2 regions of the Pseudarthrobacter kochi genome follow, and region 2 is predicted to be linked to the other one. Evidence: predicted binding sites of a transcription regulator. Region 2 holds the regulator's gene; the other holds the start of a gene.
What was found. Region 2 encodes LexA, which represses DNA repair genes until DNA is damaged. Its sites were predicted from a motif close to TCGAACANNTGTTCGA; they were not measured.
Positions count from the first base shown of each region.

Region 1: uvrA (excinuclease ABC subunit UvrA) is a predicted target of LexA. The motif match lies at 1,295-1,310, and genes of this name have one in related genera.

Region 1 covers NZ_JBVAYV010000005.1:76,226-79,630, reverse strand. Annotated here, with positions in the region: gene ACZY0Y_RS04480 (ABC transporter ATP-binding protein) at 1-846, shown strand, start outside; gene ACZY0Y_RS04475 (GntR family transcriptional regulator) at 843-1,235, shown strand; gene uvrA (excinuclease ABC subunit UvrA) at 1,394-3,405, shown strand, end outside.
Region 2 covers NZ_JBVAYV010000003.1:51,727-55,131, reverse strand. Annotated here, with positions in the region: gene ACZY0Y_RS02420 (ATP-dependent DNA helicase) at 1-961, shown strand, start outside; gene lexA (transcriptional repressor LexA) at 1,030-1,779, opposite strand; gene ACZY0Y_RS02410 (LysM peptidoglycan-binding domain-containing protein) at 2,139-2,648, shown strand; gene ACZY0Y_RS02405 (histidinol-phosphate transaminase) at 2,727-3,405, shown strand, end outside.

The sequences.
Region 1 (3,405 bases), on a different contig from region 2:
CTCCTGGATGCGCCGGAGATCCCGGCCGAGACTGCCGCCGGTGCGGCGCCGGCCCGTGCGGGCGATGCACCGCCCGACGCCGCCGGCCGGGTCGCGTTTGAGCATGTCACCTTCGGCTACAGCCCGGTCTCGCCTGTGGTCCAGGACCTGTGCTTCGCGGTCGAACCCGGCCAGACCGTGGCGATCGTGGGGCAGACCGGCGCCGGCAAGACCACCGTGGTCAACCTCCTGATGCGCTTCTACGAACTGGATTCCGGCCGGATCACGGTCGACGGCGCGGACCTCGCCGAGCTGACCCGCGACGAACTTCGGGCCAACTTCGGCACGGTGCTGCAGGACGCCTGGCTCTTCACCGGCAGCATCCGCGACAACATCGAGTACGGCCGGCCCGGCGCGGGCGATGCCGAGATCGTCGCCGCGGCGCAGGCCAGCCATGTGGACCAGTTCGTCCGGGCCCTGCCCGGCGGCTACGCCACGATGCTCGGCAACGACGGCGACTCGCTGAGCCGCGGCCAGCGCCAGCTCATCTCGATTGCCAGGGCGCAGCTGGCAGGCCGCAACATCCTGGTCCTCGACGAGGCCACCAGTTCGGTGGACAGCCGCACCGAGGTGCAGATCCGGCAGGCCATGCGGCGTCTCCGGCAGGGACGCACCAGCTTCGTCATCGCCCACCGCTTGTCCACCGTCCGGGACGCTGATCTAATTCTGGTCATGGACCAAGGACGCATCGTTGAACAGGGCACGCACCGCCAACTCATTGCCGGGGGCGGTTTCTACCTGAAACTGTACGAGGCGCAGTTCGCCCGCCGCGAACAAGGCAAGCCCGCCCGGGAGACGGGAAAGTGACGTCCATCGAAGCATCAACCTCGCCGTTCCCCGGTGCCTGGCGACCCAATCCGGGCAGCTCTGTCCCGCTGTTTGACCAGCTCCGGCTCACCATTATTGAACGGGCCGACAACGGGACCCTGGCGCCCGGAACCAAGCTCCCTGCCGTCCGGAGCCTTGCCGGCGAACTGGGCGTCGCGCCGCACACGGTGGCCCGGGCCTACAAGGAACTGGAGGCGGCCGGCGTCGTCGTGACCAGGGGCCGGAACGGGACAGTGGTGTGCGCCCGGGACGAGGCCTGGAGTTCACTTTCCGCTGCCGCGGCCGGGTTCGCCGGTGCTGCGAAGGCCCAGGGCGCCAGCTTCGCCGAAGCCGTGCAGTTGCTGGCCGCCGCCTACGACCGGGAGTAACTCTCCGGTAGCACATCGTGCGGCGTTTCCCGGCCGGGGGCGCAGCCGGGAATAGAAATTCGAAGAAGTTTTCGATTAGCATTGATAGCGTGCCTAAAGCCGTAGCTGAAGATCCAGCCGTTGATTCCCAGCCCACCGTTCAAATGGGCTCCGTTCCGATGAGTCCGGCAAAACCCGGCCGCGGGGAGGACTCCCGCCCCGCGGTGAAGCGTCCGGACATGTCCCGGCTCGTCGTCAAGGGCGCGCGCGAACACAACCTGCGCAACGTCGACCTGGACCTGCCCCGCGATTCCATGATCGTCTTCACGGGGCTCTCCGGCTCGGGCAAGTCCTCCCTGGCGTTCGACACGATTTTCGCGGAGGGCCAGCGCCGCTACGTCGAGTCCCTCTCCGCCTACGCCCGGCAGTTCCTGGGCCAGGTGGACAAGCCCGACGTCGACTTCATCGAGGGCCTCTCGCCCGCAGTATCCATTGACCAGAAGTCCACCAGCAAGAACCCGCGCTCCACGGTGGGCACCATCACCGAGATCTACGACTACATGCGTCTCCTGTGGGCCCGGGTCGGCCGCCCGCACTGCCCGGTCTGCGGGGAGCCCGTCGCGAAGCAGACCCCGCAGCAGATCGTCGACCAGCTGCTGGAACTGCCCGAGGGGACCCGCTTCCAGATCCTGGCCCCGGTGGTCCGTGGCCGCAAGGGCGAATTCGTCGAGCTGTTCAAGGAACTCACTGCCAAGGGCTACTCGCGCGCCCGGGTCGATGACAAGCTGATCCAGCTCAGCGATCCGCCCAAGCTGGGCAAACAGTTCAAGCACACCATCGAAGTGGTCGTGGACCGCCTCGTGGTCAAGGAGGGCATCAGCCAGCGACTCACCGACTCGGTGGAAACCGCCCTCGGCCTGGCCGAAGGACGCATTCTCGCCGAATTCGTCGACCTCGACGCTGACGATCCCGAACGCATCAGGGCGTTCTCCGAAAACCTTGCCTGCCCCAATGAGCACCCGCTTGCAATCGACGAGATCGAACCGCGCTCCTTCTCCTTCAACAACCCCTTCGGCGCGTGCTCGGCCTGCAGCGGCATCGGCACGAAGCTCGAGGTCGATGAGGAACTCATCATTCCGAACGGTGAGCTGTCCCTCTCGGAGGGAGCAATCGCCCCCTGGTCACTCGGCACAGCAACCACAGAATACTGGAACCGTTTGCTCGGCGGACTCGCCAAGGAACTCGGTTTCTCGATGACAACCCCGTGGGACAAGCTCTCCGAGGACACCCGCCAAACCGTGCTGCACGGCAAGGACCATAAAGTTGTGGTGCAGTACCGCAACCGCTTCGGCCGGGAACGCAAATACAGCACAGGCTTCGAGGGCGTCATCCAGTACGTCCACCGCAAACACCTCGAAACGGACTCGGACTCGGCCCGGGACCGCTACGAGGAATACATGCGGCAGATCCCGTGCCCGGCCTGCAACGGCGCACGCCTGAACCCGGCGTCGCTCTCGGTCCTGATCAACGGCAAATCCATTGCCGAAGTCGCCGCCCTGCCGATGCGCGAGTGCGCCCACTTCCTGGACAACCTCGTACTGAGCGGCCGCGAAGCCCAGATCGCGAACCAGGTCCTCAAGGAGATCCAGGCCCGCCTGACCTTCCTGCTCGACGTCGGGCTGGAGTACCTGAATCTCGAGCGGCCTTCCGGCACCCTGTCCGGCGGCGAAGCCCAGCGCATCCGGCTGGCCACCCAGATCGGCTCCGGCCTCGTGGGTGTGCTCTACGTCCTGGACGAGCCGTCGATCGGCCTGCACCAGCGCGACAACCGCCGCCTGATCGAAACCCTGACCCGGCTGCGGGACCTCGGCAACACCCTGATCGTGGTGGAACACGATGAGGACACCATCCAGGAAGCCGACTGGGTGGTGGATATCGGACCGGGCGCCGGCGAACACGGCGGCATGGTGGTGCACTCGGGTTCCTACAAGGACCTGCTCGAGAACACCGAATCCCTCACCGGCGACTACCTCTCCGGCCGGAAAAAGATTGAGATCCCCAAAAAGCGGCGCAAATACGACAAGAAGCGTGAGCTGAAGGTCGTCGGCGCCAAGGAGAACAACCTCCTGAACGTGGATGCCACGTTCCCGCTGGGCCTGTTTACCGCGGTGACCGGCGTCAGCGGCTCGGG
Region 2 (3,405 bases):
GGTGATCCTGGAGCTGTGCGAACGGCTGCTGGCGGCGCGGGAAAACCGCGAAGTGGTCTGGTTTTCCAGGAACAGCACCTTCGACCCACAGCAGGGCTACTCCCAGCCCGACGAGTCCGCGCCCGCCCTGATCAACGTCGCCCCCCTCAGCGTCGCGGGACGGCTCCGTGAGGGCCTGTTCGCGGACCACACCGTCATCCTGACCTCGGCCACCCTGGCGATCGGGTCAGCCTTCGAACCTGCTGCCGGCGGTCTCGGCCTGGTCGGACCCGGCGCCCCCAGCTGGACCGGGGTCGACGTCGGCTCGCCTTTCGAATACCCGAAACAGGGCATCCTCTACGTTGCGAAGCACCTGCCCAAACCCGGCCGCGGCACCTCTCCGGAAGCCCTCGACGAGCTCGAGAAGCTGATCCGGGCCTCCGGCGGCGGGGCCCTGTGCCTGTTCTCCTCCCGGCGCGCGGCGGAGGACGCCGCTGAGGCCATGCGGCCGCGACTGGACATGAGCATCCTGTGCCAGGGGGATTCGACCATGACGGCGCTCGTGAAGCAGTTCGCCGACGAACCGGACACCTGCCTCTTTGGCACCATGTCCCTATGGCAGGGTGTCGACGTGCCCGGGGCCTCCTGCCGCCTCGTCGTGATCGACCGGATTCCGTTCCCGCGGCCCGATGATCCCCTGATGACGGCGCGGTCCCGCGCGGTGGCCCAGGCCGGGGGTAACGGCTTTATGAGCGTTTCCGCGACCCACGCCGCCATCCGCCTGGCCCAGGGCGCCGGCCGGCTGATCCGCACAACGACGGACAGGGGAGTGGTGGCCGTGCTGGACTCCCGGCTGTCCACCGAACGCTACGGCGGATTCCTCCGCGCTGCCCTGCCGCCCTTCTGGCCCACCACCGACCCCGCCATCGCCCTCGCGGCCCTGGAACGGCTCGCGAAAGAATCCGGCCAGCCAGCCAGCTGACTACGGACGGGGGCGGGGCCGGGACGCGCGGGCCGCTGCTAGTGCTGCGGTGCTGGTGCCGACCGGTCCTAGAGGGAGCGAAGCACCGAGACGACTTTGCCCATGATCACGGCGTGATCGCCGAGGATGGGCTCGTACTGGGTGTTCTGCGGCAGCAGCCAGGTGTGGCCGTCGCGCTGGCGGAACGTCTTGACTGTTGCCTCGTCGTCCAGCAATGCGGCGACAATGTCGCCGTTGACGGCGTCGCCCTGCTGGCGCACAACCACCCAGTCGCCGTCGCAGATGGCCGCATCGATCATGGAATCTCCCGCGACCTTGAGCATAAAGAGTTCCCCGTGGCCCACCAGCTGGCGGGGCAGGGGCATGACGTCCTCCACGACCTGGTCGGCCAGGATCGGTCCGCCGGCGGCGATGCGGCCCACCAGCGGCACCATGGCGGTGTCGGTGGCGCTGGCCAGCTCGGACACGGACAATCCGCCCACTGTGCGCAGCCCGCCGGACTTCGCGGCCCCGGAAATCTTTGGGGTTCCCTCATCGAGGGTCAACGGCATCAGCACTTCCATGGCCCGGGGGCGTTTGGGATCGCGCCGCAGGTAGCCAAGTTTTTCCAGCTGTGAGAGCTGGTGGGTGACGCTGGACAGGCTGGCCAGTCCCACGGTGTCGCCGATCTCGCGCATGGACGGCGGATAGCCGTTGTCGGTGACCGAGCGCTGGATGGTTTCCAGGATCTTCTTTTGCCGGACGGTGAGGCTCTTGGGGGGCCGGGCTGCCTGCGGGGTTCGCTGGGTGGCCCTGCCGCCAGTGGCTTGTGCTGCCATGTTCGCCAACGCCTTTCCGTTCCGCCCGGCCGCCGTGGCTGCGGATGCCGGGAACTTCCGGCCTGAAATGTCAGACCCTGCTGATCAACTGCAGAAGTGGTTGTTCTTTGACTCAAACGTAGGCCAGCCACACCGCTTTTTCAAACATTTGTTCTAGCGAGTCTCGACAATGTTCGTCAATAAGTGCTAAAACAGAACAAGCAAGGTTCGAATATGTGTTCTAGTCATTCTCTGTTTGAGGCTGGGGCACTGCTCGGGCACAGCGCGACGTTCGGTTCTTTGTTCGAAGGTTAGACCGGTTGGCGGCAAGCAGGTGGAGTACGCCGGGCGGCACAGTATGGTCCAGGAGGGCTCAGTTCATGTCAGCATCAAGCGCGTTTCACGACACTTTCGGCCGCGACGCATTCGGCAACTACGGCCGGCCCGACGGCGGTGCATCCGTCGGCGGGTATGCGCCGGCCAACCAGGACAGCTCCATCAGCCGGGACAGCTCCATCAGCCGGGACAGTTCCATTCGCCGGCACAATCCCGCAGCGCCCGCACTGCGGGTGCGGCAGGCGCCGCTCAAGCTCACCCGGCGGGGACGCTTCGTCTTCATCGGCGTGCCGCTGATCCTGCTGGCCGCCCTCATCCTGTCCTTCAGCGGCTTCCTTAACGCGCCCGCCAAAGCGGCGGAATCCGCCTCCGAGCTGTCACTGACCCCCACGGTCACCGTGACAGTGCAGCCGGGCGAGTCACTCTGGGCCATCGCCGAAGCCGTGGCGCCGGAGCGCGATCCCCGCGATGTCGTGACCGATATCATCCAGCTGAACAACCTCGACGCCGCCCGCGTCGTGCCGGGCCAGGCCCTCTTCATCCCGTCCAAGTAGCGCGTTCGACCCCGTCAGCCGGGCCCTGCGGGGCGTCACAGTTTCGGGGCCCGCGGCGATCTCACTTAAACTAGTGAGGTGACTGACCAGTTAGAGCGCCTGAACCGACTTCCCCTCCGGACCAATCTGCGCGGCCTGACGCCCTACGGCGCGCCGCAGCTGGAGGTCCCCATCCTGCTCAACGTCAACGAGAACACCCATGGTGTCCCGGCCGATGTTCGGGCTGCCATCTCCGAGGCCGTCACGATCGCCGCCGCAGGCCTGAACCGGTATCCGGACCGCGAATTCACCGAGCTGCGCGAAGCCCTGGCGGAGTACCTGGGTCACGGACTGGGCGCCGACAACATCTGGGCCGCGAACGGCTCCAACGAGGTACTCCAGCAGATCCTCCAGGCCTTCGGCGGCCCGGGCCGCACCGCCCTTGGGTTCCCTCCCACCTACTCCATGTACCCGCTGCTGGCCGCCGGCACGGACACCGGGTACATCGTGGGCGTCCGCGCCGACGACTACGGACTGAGCGCCGAGTCGGCCGCCCGCCAGGTCCGCGAACTCCAGCCCAACATCGTCTTCCTGTGCTCCCCGAACAACCCCACCGGCACGGGCCTGGGGCTCGACGTCGTGGAGGCCGTGTACGAGGCCGGCGAAGCCAGCCAGACCATCGTGATCGTCGACGAGGCCTACCACGAGTTCGCCCACGACGGCACGCCCAGCGCCCTCACGCTCCTGCCCGGCCGGGAACGGCTGATCATCTCGCGCA